2 regions of the Paenibacillus sp. FSL R5-0914 genome follow, and region 2 is predicted to be linked to the other one. Evidence: riboswitches for the same ligand, from Rfam matches in the RefSeq annotation. Region 2 holds a riboswitch; the other holds the start of a gene.
What was found. Region 2 has a riboswitch for cyclic di-AMP ahead of MKX60_RS08910 (TrkH family potassium uptake protein). Riboswitches for the same ligand answer to the same signal wherever they lie in the genome.
Positions count from the first base shown of each region.

Region 1: linked by a shared signal. The riboswitch ahead of MKX60_RS21720 (APC family permease) and the one ahead of MKX60_RS08910 (TrkH family potassium uptake protein) in region 2 are both predicted to bind cyclic di-AMP.

Region 1 covers NZ_JBBORH010000002.1:1,267,416-1,275,506, reverse strand. The annotation lists gene MKX60_RS21730 (DsbA family protein) at 31-783, shown strand; gene MKX60_RS21725 (disulfide oxidoreductase) at 780-1,244, shown strand; cyclic di-AMP (ydaO/yuaA leader) riboswitch at 1,442-1,600, shown strand; gene MKX60_RS21720 (APC family permease) at 1,724-3,541, shown strand; gene MKX60_RS21715 (ABC transporter substrate-binding protein) at 3,744-4,751, shown strand; gene MKX60_RS21710 (FecCD family ABC transporter permease) at 4,973-6,028, shown strand; gene MKX60_RS21705 (FecCD family ABC transporter permease) at 6,028-7,062, shown strand; gene MKX60_RS21700 (ABC transporter ATP-binding protein) at 7,138-7,938, shown strand; gene murB (UDP-N-acetylmuramate dehydrogenase) at 8,090-8,091, shown strand, end outside.
Region 2 covers NZ_JBBORH010000001.1:2,013,903-2,021,993, reverse strand. The annotation lists gene sdhA (succinate dehydrogenase flavoprotein subunit) at 1-813, opposite strand, end outside; gene MKX60_RS08925 (succinate dehydrogenase cytochrome b558 subunit) at 882-1,547, opposite strand; gene MKX60_RS08920 (LysR family transcriptional regulator) at 1,949-2,851, shown strand; gene MKX60_RS08915 (potassium channel family protein) at 2,923-3,591, opposite strand; gene MKX60_RS08910 (TrkH family potassium uptake protein) at 3,605-4,900, opposite strand; cyclic di-AMP (ydaO/yuaA leader) riboswitch at 5,035-5,216, opposite strand; gene MKX60_RS08905 (CPBP family intramembrane glutamic endopeptidase) at 5,531-7,216, shown strand; gene uvrC (excinuclease ABC subunit UvrC) at 7,323-8,091, opposite strand, start outside.

The DNA.
Region 1 (8,091 bases), on a different contig from region 2:
TAGTCCACAGAGGACAGAAAGGAACTCTCCTTGAGTAAACCTAATAAAAGTACAAGCGTTCCCCAGCTTAGCAAACAAGAGAAACGGCGGGTAGAACAGGAGCAGCAAAAGCAGAAGACGAGAATTTTAATTATTAGTTCAATAGCTTTAGTAGTCATCATTTTTGTTGGATTGTTTATGTTAGCTTCGAAAGATGCCGCAAAAAATGCCACTTCGGGAGAACCAGTAGCATTCAATTACAGTGAGCTACCTAGAGTCGGTAAAGAGGATGCACCTGTTAAAATTGTTGAATTTGGAGACTTAAAATGTCCAGCGTGTTCCCAGTTTGCAACTTCAGTTAAACCGAAAATTGTTCAAGATTTTGTCAACGAGGGAAAAGCAGCGCTCTACTTTGTAAATATGGCTTTCGTTGGTCCAGACTCTGAAACTGCCTCACTTGCTGCATTATCTGTTTACCATCAGAATAATGATGAATTCTGGAAGTTCTATGATGCTGTATATGCTCAGCAAGGTGATGAGAGCGAAGAATGGGCGACTGAAGATTTCTTAGTAAGCCTTGCGGAGAAAGAGAAGTTAGCTATCGATTACGAACTGCTTCGTAAAGATATTAAGGATCGTACGTATGCAGATGAGCTGAATAAGGGTATGCAGTTAGCTAGTGAAGCTGGGGTGACGACTACACCATCCCTTTATATCAATGGAGTAATGACTACGGATCCATTTAACATTGAAGCGATTTCAACTGAAATTAACGACGCCGCAAAAGCTGTGGAGGCAAAGTGACAAAGTTCCTATCTTTTTGCAAGCGTAACTGCCTGTATCTGGCCTGGTTCGTCTCTTTAGTTGCTGTTGCTGGTAGCTTGTATCTGAGCGAAGTATTGAAATATGAACCTTGTAAGCTTTGCTGGTTCCAGCGAATTTTTATGTATCCTCAGTTATTCCTCTTGGGAATTGCAACCTTTCGAGGGGATAAAAGGATTATCCCATATGTACTTCCACTAAGCTTGATTGGTGGCAGTATCTCGATCTATCATTATGCGGAGCAGAAGATTCCTGCGTTAAGTAAAGTGCTTCCTTGTACAATTGGTGTTCCTTGTAATAAGGATTACTTGAACTTTTTTGGATTCATTACGATTCCTTTCCTTGCATTAATCGCTTTTGCTTTAATTAGCATTTTACTTTGGTACGGACGCAAGGAAGAAGAAGTGATGGAGTTAGATACAGAGGAAAGTTTAGGATTTTGATTTTTTAATTTTAAAGGATCCGAAAAAATGTGAAAAGTGATTAAAAACACGATCCAGAGGGATAATTGAAGAGAATGAAAGAGAGCATCCAATAAGACGCTGTATTTGCGCTTACTGGATGTTTTTTCATTCTTTTTTCATTTTTTTCAACGCTTTACTGTATACGCTTTGTAGACTAATATTAGACCTTGTGAGAAGTTGAATATGCGCTGAATTTTCTTAGGAAAAACGGGGGAACCAAACTTGGCATATGTGCCAATGGGGTGAATCGGAATGGGTCGATTAGACTTATACCGTAGGGCTAAACCACAGCCCGAATCCGCCAGCTAACCTCGTAAGCAAAGGTGGGATAATGACCATGCATAGCATGCGGATCATTTCCGTATGCTATTTTTAGTGTCTGCATTTATGAAATCCACCAATGAAAACAGCGCGCGGAAATTCCGTTTCAGCTCCCAAAGAAAGGAACTGTATCCACCATGGTAAGCAAGGTAAAACGACTATTGATCGGGCGTCCGATGAAGTCGAACGAACTCGATCATGAAAAGTTATCCAAGGTTAAAGCACTGGCTGTCCTGTCTTCTGATGCGCTCTCGTCTGTAGCCTACGGAACGGAACAAATTTTGATTGTACTGGTGGCTGCGGGGTTTACTGCCATCTGGTATTCCCTGCCAATTGCATTAGCCGTATTGGGCCTGCTGGCCATCCTGATTTTATCCTATCGGCAGACGATTTACGCTTATCCTCAGGGAGGCGGAGCTTACATCGTTGCCAAGAGTAATCTTGGTGTTCCGACAGGGCTCTTAGCAGGAGGGTCTTTGTTAGTGGATTACATTCTGACCGTAGCTGTTAGTGCGTCGGCAGGGACGGATGCGATCACATCGGCTTTTCCAAGTCTTCATAATCACACCGTTCTTATTGCAGTATCAGTTATTATTTTACTTACTTTGATTAATCTTCGCGGAGTTACAGAATCAGCTTCATTCATCGCAATCCCAGTGTATTTGTTTGTAGTGTCGATTGTAGTGTTGATTATCTCCGGTATTATTAAATATGCAGCAGGTGGCGTACATGCGAATGTCCCTGAAATTGGCTCTGCTGTTTCTAATGTTAGTTTGTTTCTACTATTAAAAGCCTTCAGTTCTGGCTGTTCGGCACTTACGGGTGTAGAGGCTGTATCTAATGCCATTCCAAACTTTAAAGCACCAGCTGAAAAGAACGCAGCCAAGACCTTAATGGTTATGGGGGTTATACTTGGATTTATGTTTACAGGTATCACACTACTGGCGTATTGGTACGGCATAGTGCCTGATGAAAAGGCAACGGTTGTTTCACAGATCGCTGAATCGACCTTTGGCCGCGGAACCTTATATTTTTTCATTCAAGGTATCACAGCAGTAATTTTGTTCTTGGCAGCTAATACAGCTTACTCAGCGTTCCCGCTGCTCGCATTTATGTTTGCAAAAGATAAATATATGCCACATGCTTTTATGGTTCGTGGAGACCGTCTAGGTTTCTCTAATGGTATTATTTTTCTAGGTGTTCTGTCTGCTGTGCTTGTAGCTGCATTCCACGGAAATACAGAAAGCTTGATTCCACTTTATGCGGTTGGTGTATTCATTCCTTTCACATTGTCACAGCTAGGAATGATGGTTCATTGGTTTAAAACAAAACCAGCGGGATGGAAAAAAAGATTTGTTGTAAATACCATCGGTATGCTGACTACATTGACGATTACTCTTATTTTTATCATCACTAAATTCTCAAGCGTATGGATGGCTTTCATTTTCTTACCTGCTGTAATGTTCGTGTTCCACCGGATTCACAAGCACTATTTGAACACTGCAGATCAGCTTCGTATATGCCCGAGTACAGATAAACCTTTGATTAAAGGCAGTACAGTTGTTGTTCCTGTTGCGGGTGTAACACGTGCTGTACTACATTCCATCAGCTATGCCAAGTCTCTAACGGATAATGTTGTAGCCGTGTATGTTGGCTTTGATGAAGAGGACATTCAAAAAATGGAGCAACGGTGGGAGGAATGGAATCCGGGTGTACGCCTGATTGTACTTCGTTCCAGATATCGCAGTATTATTCGTCCGTTAGTGAAATTTATTGATACTGTTGAGTGGAAGACCGCAGCGACGGATCATATCACGATTCTGATTCCACAGTTTATAACTAAGCATTGGTGGCAAGCTGTACTTCATAATCAGACCAGCTTTTTAATCCGTTCGTATCTAATGAATTCAAAAGATGTTGTAGTTGCGACTGTCCCATATCATTTGAATAAATAATGGATCATTAAGGAGAGGCTATATCCGGAACGTTCGGAATATAGCCTTTTTTTGTATTTTTGAGAAGGAAATTATTACAAATCCACAAAATTTAAAATTTATATGTTGACATAGAGAATGAGAATCAATATCATTTAAAAGTGAGACTGAGGTAGTCAACACCTTTGAATAACATAGGATGTACACACTAGGAGGGTATTTAATGTTTTTGTTTAACAGAATAAGATTTGGAAGCATGAAATTAACGATGATCGGATTAATGGTGATGGTGCTATTCTTATCCGCTTGCGGTAATAATAATCCCGGTAACGCTTCAAACGCAGGAACAGACAAAGCGACGGCACCTACTGCTGAAGCTACAGAAGCTCCTGCAGCTGCTAAGACGTTAACGGATGCAATGGGACATGAAGTAACGATTCCAGCTAATCCACAACGTGTACTGGGTTCTTATTTGGAGGATGCTTTGGTAACTCTAGGTGTGACTCCAGTAGCGCAATGGTCCGTGACTAATGGTATTCAAGATTATCTGTCCACTGAATTGAAGGATGTTCCTACGATCAGCTACGATCTTCCGCTCGAGGCAGTAACCAGCTTCGCTCCGGATCTTATCCTCATCCCATCGGAGTCATCTGTACAGAATGGTATCTATGACCAACTGAATAAGATTGCACCGACTTATGTGATTGGGGATAAGCTAAATCAAGATTGGCGTAAATCGCTACTCAAGATTGGTGAAATTCTGAACAAGACACCTGAAGCAGAGAAAGCCATTAAAGATTATGAAGACAAGGCGGCTGCAGCGAAAGAAAAGCTTAAAGGAGCTATTGGAGATGAGTCCGTGGCGATTTTATGGTTGGTACAAAAGAACTTCTATATTGTAGACGAAACCCGCAGCAGTGGTGCTGTATTATATACAGACCTTGGTGTAAAGCTGCCTAACTTAGTAACAGAAATTCCTGTTGGTACAAGAGCTACTTGGAATCCAATTTCGCTAGAGAAGCTTTCTGAGCTGACAGCAGATCATATTATCCTTGTAAATAGTGATAAGACTGAGGGTTCGGAGATTCTGGACAGTGCAATTTGGAAAGGAATCCCGGCTGTAAAAGCTGGTAATGTACATGAAATGAGCTCAACAAGCAGTTGGCTATACAGTGGTGCTAACGCTGGTGGCAAAATTATTGACGATGTGTTAAAAAGTTTTGTGAAATAAAGAGTCGTAATTCACCATGAATGAGACTGATCATTTGGGTGAGGAAGGGCGTGCAGATCAAGTATCTTAGGATACTTAGATCTGCACCATTTTTTTATAAACCATTCCTGTATTACTGAAAAATAACTCCTACAATTGTACAACCTAATTTTTTTTGCGATAATGAGAATGATTGTTGTTATCATATAGACCATTGTAACTATCGATTAAGGAGACGACTCATGGTTTCACCCTCAGATTTCGCACATCGTAATAAAAATGATACACAAAAAGCTATACATACCCGACCGGCAGCTGCAATGGGTATTCTAGTGATTGGACTCGCTGCCATTGCCTTTGGACTGGCACTTTCGGTCTCAGTGGGTGCGGCAGATATCAAGCTAGCTACGGTATGGGAAGCAATATTTCATTTCAATCCAGATGTACAAAAACATCAGGTGATAAGAGAACTGCGATTTCCACGCGCGATAGCAGGTGCTTTGGTCGGTGCTTGCTTCGCAGTAGCAGGGGCAATCATGCAGGGGATGACAAGGAACCCTCTTGCGGATTCAGGTCTGTTAGGCTTGAATGCGGGAGCAGGTGTAGCGCTGGCCATAGTTTTTGCTTTTGCACCTTCGATCTCATTTACTTCACTTATGTTGTTTTGTTTTATAGGTGCTGCTATAGCGTCTTTTATCGTATTTGGAATCGGGTCGCTATCTTTTAATGGCCTTACCCCTTTACGTTTGACGCTGGCAGGTTCCGCGGTTAGTGCACTACTGGTTGCTGTTAGTCAGGGCATAGCTATTCTTTTTAACTTATCCCAGGATATAGCCTTCTGGTTGGCTGGCGGAATGGGTGGGGCAAGCTGGACTCAGATCAAGATTATCTTCCCTTGGGTGTTCGTGGCACTAATCGCAGCGATGATGTTATCGCGGTCAGTCACCTTGCTCAGCTTAGGAAGAGAAGTTGCAGTTGGTCTGGGGCAGCGGACAAGATTAGTACAGTTGGCATGTATGATTGTTGTAGTAGTTCTTGCCGGAAGTGCAGTCTCAATGGTTGGCCCGATTGCTTTTGTAGGACTAATTATTCCACATGTAGCACGTTATTTCGTTGGAGTAGATTATCGCTGGATCATTCCTTGCTCGGCAGTTCTTGGAAGCTTATTGATCATCTTTGCGGATATCGCCGCTAGAATGATAAATGCCCCTTATGAGACGCCGCTAGGCGCATTAATTGCCATCATCGGTGTACCTTTCTTTATTTACTTAGCGAGTAAGCGGAAGGGGGAGCTGTAATGCACAGAACAACCCTTTCTCCCAATGACAATGAACGCCGTACACGTGCTATTACAGTGTTATCACTCCTTGCCATATTGATCGTTGTTGTTTTTATTGTCAGTATGAATACAGGATTTATGCGTCTATCCCCACGGGAGGTATTACATACACTGCTGGGTGATGGAACTCATCAGCAAAAGCTTATTTTATTTGATTTCAGATTACCTCGCATCGTAATTTCATTGTTGGTTGGAGCGGGCTTTGCAGTGTCAGGCTGTATTTTACAAAGTCTCGCAAGAAATGCACTTGCTGAACCGGCTACGCTAGGCATAAGTGCGGGTGCTGGTTTTGCGGTAATCATTTTTATCTCGTTTTTTCCGGCTACAACAGCAGCTCCGGTATTTGTCTTGCCGCTCTTAGCGCTTGGAGGGGCTAGCTTAACCGCCGCTTTAATCTATATTCTTGCTTATAGAAAAGCAGATGGTCTATCTCCAACAAGGTTGATCCTTATCGGGATTGCAGTCGCTGCCGGAATTAACGCTTGCCAGCTGGTGTTGGCACTTCGGCTTGATCCTAATAATTATCAGTTTGTAGCGACTTGGATCGCCGGGAAAATATGGGGTGGCGATTGGAGATTCGTCCTTGCTCTGCTACCTTGGATAGCGATTCTGTTACCGTTCGCCTTCTATAAAGCCCGTATTCTTAATGTATTGAATCTAGGGGACCATACTTCAGTAGGACTTGGAATGCGAGTGGAGAAGGAGCGTATTCTCCTTCTAGTGACAGCAGTTGCGCTTGCCGGCTCCTGCGTTGCTGTAAGTGGAGGAATTGGCTTTGTCGGCCTAATTGCACCACATCTTGCCCGCAAGCTTGTGGGACCCCGTCATCAGGTATTATTGCCCGCTAGTGCGTTGACAGGGGCGCTTCTTATGATTACTGCTGATACTATCGGCAGATGGGTGTTACAGCCTGCAGAAGTTCCAACAGGCATCGTGGTTGCGATCATTGGTGCACCTTACTTTTTATATTTACTCGCCAAATCGAAAGCATAATGCGTACGAAGCGAGTTTTACTATGTAGTTCATTCTAGGAGCATAGCTCCATAAAACTTTTAAGGAGTTGTTAACATGTCAGAACGTTTGAACACAGAAGAGTTAAGTATTGGGTATGCAGAGGCTACAATTGTTAAAGGGTTGAACTTAACTATCCCTACGGGAAAAATAACCGCACTAGTGGGCGCTAACGGTTCTGGTAAATCTACAATTCTTAAAACAATGGCCCGGATCATGAAGCCTAAGAGCGGCAGCGTAATGCTGGACGGCAAATCGATCCATAACTTCTCAACGAAAGAGGTAGCTCGTCAGCTTGCGATCTTACCGCAAAACCCAACGGCTCCAGACGGACTAACGGTCTCTGAACTTGTCAGCTATGGCCGTTTCCCGCATCAAAAAGGATTTGGCACAATGACAGCAGAGGATCGCAGCATTATCTCCAACGCAATCACTGTTACAGGTATGGAGCCTTTCCATGACCGTCCGATTGACCGCTTATCTGGAGGACAACGTCAGCGCGCTTGGATCGCTATGGCATTGGCGCAAGAAACTGACATTCTATTTTTGGACGAACCAACAACATTTCTAGATATGGCTCACCAGCTTGAAGTTCTACAGCTTCTGCAAAAGCTGAATGAGGAAGAAGGCCGTACCATTATCATGGTCGTGCATGATTTGAATCATGCTACTCGTTATGCACAGCATATGGTAGCTATTAAATCCGGTACTGTGGTTAGTGAAGGCTCACCTACTGAAGTTATGACACCAGATGTACTGCGGGAAGTGTTTGGAATTGAGGCAGATATTGTTCCAGATCCACGCACCGGTGTGCCGCTGTGCCTTCCTTACGAGCTTGCTGCATACAAAGCTGTGTAATCATAATTGAAAATCATACAACGAACAGGCTCCCGTCATTGACAAGGGAGCCTGTTCGTTGTTACAGTTGTGGTTGCCTACAAATCCATGATACCACTACTAAAAATAGATCAAGGACCATCATTTATACATGGTTAAAGGAGCATGAAACAT
Region 2 (8,091 bases):
GAAATACCACGGCTTTCCATCTTTATAAGTCCAGATGCGGCCGCCTTCACCACGTGCTGATTCCGACATTAAGCGGAGCTTGTCATCTCCTGGAATAGCCGTTGGGTGAATCTGGATAAATTCTCCGTTGGCATAATGTACGCCCTGTTGGTACACCGCACTTGCTGCTGTGCCTGTATTAATTACGGAGTTCGTTGTTTTACCAAAAATAATACCAGGCCCGCCGCTAGCCAAAATAACAGCGTCTGCAGGAAAAGTCTCAATCTCCATCGTCTTGAGATTCTGGGCACTTATGCCGCGGCATACACCTTCGTCGTCGACGATGGCCGAGAGGAACTCCCAGTTCTCACGTTTCGTTACAAGACCTTCGGACTCCCAGCGGCGCACTTGCTCATCCAGCGCATACAAAAGCTGTTGGCCTGTCGTTGCGCCAGCAAATGCAGTGCGGTGACGCTTCGTTCCGCCGAAACGACGGAAGTCGAGTAATCCCTCAGGTGTGCGGTTGAACATTACGCCCATCCGGTCCATAAGGTGGATGATACCCGGTGCTGCTTCACACATCGCCTTGACCGGTGGCTGATTCGCCAGGAAGTCACCGCCGTAAACGGTATCGTCGAAGTGCTCCCAAGGAGAGTCGCCCTCCCCTTTCGTATTTACCGCGCCGTTGATGCCGCCTTGCGCACAAACGGAGTGTGATCTTTTTACAGGCACTAATGAGAATAATTGAACATGCGCACCGGACTCCGCTGCCTTGATGGTAGCCATCAGGCCGGCCAGACCGCCACCCACGATAATGATATTTGCTGTTGCCATGATAGTTCACTCCCTTTATTGAAAATATCAGAAAGGATTCTGGAATCTAGTCCTGAGAGGATAATTACTTAGATGAAAGTCTTTATGGACTGAGCTATGGAAGCTGCGGTTTGAAATTCAGCATCACGGAAAGTGACTAGCGAAATGAGGAACATAAACGTTACAAGAACAAATATACCGAGACAAAGGTAAGAGGATACCCGCTGTGAACGAGGTCCTACCGTGATTCCCCAGCTGATCAAGAAAGACCATAGGCCGTTTGAGAAGTGAAAGCATGCTGCAACGATACCGATAATGTACAGTGTCAACATCAGTGGTTGAGTCACGATATCATGCATCAGACCGCCCAGCTCTTCATGCTCTACACTACCAACTGCCACCTGAACCCGGGTTTGGAACAAATGCCAGACTATAAAGATAAAGGTAATAATTCCTGTAATACGTTGCAGCGTATAACGCCAGTTTCTTTCAATGTTGAAACGGTTCAAGTTCGGCTTGGATTGATAGGCAATATACAGTCCATATACGCCATGGTACAGCAGAGGTAGCCATATACCGAACAATTCCAGGAAGAAGACAAGCGGCAGGCTGTTCAGCCATATCACGCTGTCAGTGAAACCGGAAGCGCCACCCTCTACAGCCGCAAAATTCGTCATCATGTGCTCAATGAAGAAAGCTCCAAGCGGGATAACGCCTAGCAAGGAATGAATCTTTCTGGAATAAAATCCTTTCATACAAAGTAACCCCTTTCCGATTAAAACAGCGTTTTCATTATTGTGTATTCACCGCCGGAACTACATTTGACACAGGATAACGTAGACTATGTCATGACAAAACGTCTATATTTACCGCTATCCTTGGTTTCCCGGACTTTGTTTTCTTTTTCACAAAATGTGAATATCTTGTGTCACTTTTCATGTTACTCCTTTTTCCCTTATAAGGGAATTGCAATCTAATTATTAAACGTTATACAATAAACGCATAAGAATAGATTTTATATGATAATAATTCTCATTTAGAGAAACAACATTTTCCGACAAATCTTTTATTTCCTTATGGAGCAAGAAGTATTGTCTTCATGGCTATGAATTTCGTCACTACTGTTTATAGATTGCACTACGAGAGGAACATAAATATGTTTGACGATTTAGATGTTTTTGCAGCGGTTGTGGAGCACTCCAGCTTGAATCGGGCCTCCCGCCAGCTCAATCTGTCCCAACCTGCCCTATCTCGTAAAATCTCCAAGCTGGAAGAACGGCTGGGTGTCGCGCTATTTAATCGTTATGGCAAGCGTCTGGAGTTAACCGAGGTTGGGCGTCTTACTTATTCCTACGCACTTGAACAACGACAGCAGCGCTCTAAATTTCTGGAGGCTTTGTCAAAATACAAAGAAGGCGAGCCTAAGCTCGTCACCTTAGGGGCGTCACTTACCTCACTGCAGACCACTCTGCCTCCACTAGTTAACGCATATATGGAGAAATACCCAACTGCGGAGCTGAAGCTAATCACAGGCCGAACACATGAAATTGTCTCCTCTGTCAGTGAAGGAAAGTCAGATATAGGTCTGATCGCTTCCTCTATTCAAGAACCTGGACTGCGCTGTATTTCTCTGTTTGAGGATCAGCTTCGACTGGTTGTTTCTGAGCATCATCCTCTGAATCAATCTACCAAGCTAACCATGGATGATCTGTCCCGACTGCCTATGATCCTGTTCTCCAAAGGCACCTGGTACCGACGTCTAACAGACGATCTGTTCCAGCGCTGTGGAATTGATCCAGACGTTCGGATGGAGATTGACTCCTTCGAAGCTATCGTGCGGCTGCTGCCGACAGTCAATGTGGCAGCGTTACTGCCCAAGTCTTATCTGCGTCCGCAGCTGTTAAACGGCGGTGGGCTGGTCTCTCTGCATATTAAGGAGCTGGAGCAGACTCAGCGAACTACCTGTCTGATTTACCGTGACGATGGGAGCCTGAGCACAGCGGCCCGCAGCCTCGTGCAGGTCACAGAAGAGATGTTTCTGACGGAACGAGAGAAATAGTACATACCTCTGCGTGCAGCCTTAATTAAAAAAGCCCTCCGTCCCATGTAAAGGACGGAGGGCTTATCTATTTAATCTTGGTTTACAACTTCATCCTCAAATCGATCAATACTTTCATTAGAACCAATGAGTACCATAACGTCGCCCTCACTCAAATGATCATGTGCCGTTGGAGCCACTATAATTCCACTTTCCCGGTTCAGGGCAACAATACTGCAGCCATATTTCGCTCTTGTATTTAAATCTGACAAGCTTTTCCCGTTCATGCAAGACGGAACGGTTAGCTCGACGATTTTATAATCCTTGGACAGTTCAATATAATCCAGCAAATTGGGTGTCACGAGCTGATGTGCCACACGAATGCCCATATCCCGCTCCGGAAAAATAACCCGGTCCACGCCCAGCCTGGACAACGCACGACCATGAAGGATCGAGATCGCCTTGGCTACTACTTGCTTGACTCCAATCTCTTTTAACAAAATCGCCGCCAGAATACTTCGTTCCATATTGTCGCCAATCGCTACAATCCCACAGTCAAAGTTCCGTACGCCGAGCGAGCGCATAATTCCTTCATCTGTAGCATCAGCCACTACCGCATGCGTCAGGTGATCGCTCATTTCCTCCACACGCTCCTCATGGTGATCAATGCCGAGCACCTCGTAGCCCATTTCCATCAGCTCAAGTGCAAGGCTTGAGCCAAAGCGGCCTAAACCGATTACTACAAATTGCTGTGCTTTCATTTCGGATTAACTCCTATCCAATAATTATTTTACCTTCTGGGTGCTTATACAATGGTTTACCCTGTTTAGGTCCAAGCGCATACACTAATGTTAATGGACCTAGCCGACCTGCAAACATGGTCAGACAGATCAGAATCTTGCCGAAGATAGACAGTTCAGGTGTCAGCCCCATGGTTAGTCCCACCGTGGCAAAAGCTGAGGTCGTCTCAAATAATATCGCTAAGAAATTACTATCCTCTGTTGTGGACAGTAACATCGACACCGTGAGGACCAATAGCAAAGCGAGTAATGTTAGCGTCAACGCTTTATAGATACGCTCCTGCGCCAATCGGTAGCGGAACAGTACAACATCTTCACGTCCGCGCAGCATCGCGATTACTGCACCAATCATAATCGTAAAGGTTGTAGTCTTGACCCCGCCACCTGTTGATCCTGGAGATGCACCAATAAACATAAGAATAACCATAAAGAACTGTGAGGCTTGCCGCAGTCCGGCAATATCCACCGTATTGGCGCCAGCGGTTCGGGGCGATACCGACTGAAAGAATGCCGATAATATTTTGCCGCCGAAATTTAAATTCCCCAGTGTGCGCTGATTCGTAAATTCAAATATAAAAATAACCAAAGCGCCGATAAGAATAAGCCCTGCAGTGGTGGAGAGTACAACTTTGCTATGCAAAGATAATTTACGTTTGACACGAAACTCCACCAGATCCGACATGACAATAAAACCAATACCGCCAGAGACAATCAGAAACATCACCACGATGTTCACTAGCGGGTCATATACATAATCGGTTAAACTCCGGAAATCCCCGAAAATATCAAATCCAGCATTATTAAACATAGACACCGCATGAAATATTCCAAAATAAATGGCCTTTCCCAGTGGCATATCAAACGCCCAGCGTATGGACAGAAGCACCGCTGCACAGCCTTCGATGACCAAGGAATAAATAAGTACTCTCCGGATCAGTCGAACAATCCCCTCCATAGAGCCTTGGTTCATTGCTTCCTGAAGGATCAGTCTGTCCCGCAAGGAAATTTTGCGTTTCATCATCATGGCAAATAAGGTCGCCATTGTCATAAACCCTAAGCCACCAACCTGGATAAGCACCATAATTACGGTTTTCCCAAAAATGGTGAATGTCGTACCGGTGTCCAGCACCACAAGTCCTGTCACACAGGTGGCCGATGTTGCAGTAAACAACGCATCAATAAAACTCACAACATTCCCACTGGTACTTGAAATGGGAAGCATAAGCAGCAAGGCTCCAATCAGAATGATCGATGCAAAACCAAGCACCATAATCTGAGGCGGAGAGAGCTTCAGGAACTTTGATTCAGAAACCCTGCGAAACTGTGAAGCCACTACGCTCACCCTCTTATCAAAATTTAAAGAATTCCAACAAAAAAAGCACTGGAAAACCAATGCTACCCTTGGTTCCTGCAGTAAATTAGCCTACGAGGTTAGCTGACGGATTCGGACTGTGCAGGCTGCCCTATTCGTTCCTAGAACGAAATTCACCCCTGATGAATAAAGACAACGCCTATGGCGTATACTCATCTTTTCATTACTTCTTATGGTTCCCCCGTTTTCACCTGAAATTCGGCTATATACAATTGCATACAAATTATATATGTTATTTCGATAAATCACAAAGACACTATTAATGGTGATTCATATGAAAAATGCGGTTTGGAGAGGATGTACCACTAAGAGTGCCTTTTCTCATCACTTTTCCGTGTTTTCCCTGCAATTGCATCGATTTTCATGAAAAATGAAGAAATAATCACCTTAAATTCATGGTATATATTCAGCTACCTATTCTATAATATCTCTATTACCCATAAAAAGAATATACGATGATTTTTGTAACTATCATGGCACTAATACTATAATGGAACATAACATTGTCAGTTTACAAGGAGGCGTTACATGAATCCCGTTGGCCAGCCCTTACAGCAACGTGCCCTCTCCAAGAGGCTCATCATCTCGGGCATTATCGGTCTTATTCTATTTATTATGTTTCAGATTGCTCCCTCGGTGCTAAATAGCCCTGCTGGGGAAGATACTACTGTCATCAGTAAGGCGGAAGCCCGCGACAAAGCCATATCATTCGCAGAACAAAAGCTGAACTACACCAAGGCACCAACCGATCAGTGGAATGTACTGTACGATACGGACTCTTCCTTTTATGGTTATATGTCCCGCGAGAAGCTTTTGGAGGACTATACAAAAAAGAAATTGGATCAACGATATCCTTTTGACATCTTTCGTGTAACACTTAGTCCTTCAGCGGAACAAGAGCCACTGATCTCTGTTGACCTCAATATGTATACTGGTGCAGTTGTCGCTTTCACACAAGGTGCAGAAGGATCAGGTACCGGATTACCAAACAATGTATCCACCAGTGCAAAAGAAGAGGACAAGGGTACTACCTTATCACTTGCACAAAAAGAAAATCTTGCCCGTCCCTGGCTTCAGGAATGGGATGTAAATCCCGCCAAGCTACAAATTGAATCGAATACGGGAAACTACGGGCTCGTGTATACAGATCGTTCCGTTCAGATCGGCGAATCCTTACTACACTATTATTTCGATTTCACTGGCGAACAGGTATCCAGCTTTAAAGCAGGATTCACCGCTCCAGCCTGGCATACCTCCTATGTAAAGGACCAGACCTCTCTCGCGGAAAAGTTTACTTTATTCGGCTACGGTTTGCCTACTTTAGCTTTAGGAATTCTGGCACTCATCTACAGCATACTTAGAAGAGAACATACCTCCTTTAAGCGTGGAATATTCCTAAGCTCAGCTTATTTTGTAATCATGATGATCAGCACCTATAATATGCTCCCTGAATCCTCAGGCGAAGGACTCGAGGCTCAGATAACTTCCGTCATAATGTTCATCATTTATGCCTTATATAGCCTCCTAATGTCCTCCCTGCTCTATTTTTCTTTAGTTGGAGGGGACGGCCTATGGAAAAAAGAAGAGGGAATGAACCCATGGCCTCGTGCTAAAGAGCCTGGCTATGGAAAATATGTTCTGGATAGTATCCGGGCTGGATACGTCTGGGCATTCGTGCTGCTAGGGGTGCAGACCCTTATGTTCATCGTATTATCACTTACCTTGCAGAACTGGTCCACTACTGACGCTACTCAATCTCCTTACAACATGAGATATGCTTGGCTGCTGCCCATCGTTGCATGGCTCGCTGGTTTATCCGAGGAAGCCATTTATCGTTTTTTCGGAATTCCTATGTTGAAAAAAGTATTCCGAAGCACGTTCATTGCTTGCCTGATCACCACGCTGGTTTGGGCGTTTGGCCATACGCTGTATCCGATCTACCCCATCAGTTCCCGTCCTATTGAGCTGACCGTGATTGGTTTGCTCTTTAGCTATATTTTCCTTCGTTACGGCTTTATTGCCGTCATGTTCAGTCACGTCGTGTTTGACAGCATTCTGATGGGCGCTACGCTGATCTTTATGAAGGAAAGCGTGAATGTAGGGGCTGGTATCTTCGCGATTATCATGCCGTTCATAGTCGCCTACATCGTCTATCGGTTTAATCCACCGCAAAAATCAGAACCTAAGCCGGTTGAACCTACATCTGTAATTTAAAGAAGTAACGGGTGGATAACCTATAATAAAAAAAGGTGTCACAGCAGAAAACTGCTGTGACACCTTTTTTATATTTACGTATACATCATTCCAGTATTTCGAATGCCTATGTCGCTGGCTCTTCATCCTTGAGCGCCTCAAGAATTTGACTAGCCAGCTTTTCGCCAATAGAAAGTGATTTAAAATCTTCTATGGAGGCTTCTTTAATTTTCTTTAGCGATCCGAAATGCTTAAGCAGCGCCTTGCGCCGCTTCTCGCCTATACCTGGTATGGAGTCCAGTTTAGAAGTAACCATGGACTTCCCACGTTGTTCACGGTGGAAGGTGATGGCGAATCTATGCACCTCATCCTGAATCCGTTGCAACAGATAAAATTCCTGACTATCCCGAGCCAAAGCGACAGGTTCTGGCGGATCTCCAACCAAAAGCTGAGCCGTCTTATGCTTATCATCCTTGACGAGACCACAGACCGGAATGAATAACCCCAGCTCGTTCTCCAGAATATCAATAGCTGAGGATATCTGCCCTTTACCACCATCGACTACGATAAGATCTGGTATCGGCAGGTTCTCTTTCAGCACCCGTTCATACCGCCGCCGGATGACCTCGCGCATCGTTCCATAATCATCCGCACCCACCACCGTACGAACCTTATATTTACGATACTCTTTTCGTGCGGGCTTGCCATCAATGAAGACAACCATCGCAGAAACCGGATTAGTCCCTTGAATATTCGAGTTATCGAACGCCTCGATCCGGCTTAAGCGTTCGAGCCCCAAGCTCTCGCCTAAGCTCATTGCAGCACCAGAGGTACGTACTTCATCTCGTTCAATAAGCCGGAACTTCTCGTCGATTGCGACTGTAGCATTTTGGCAG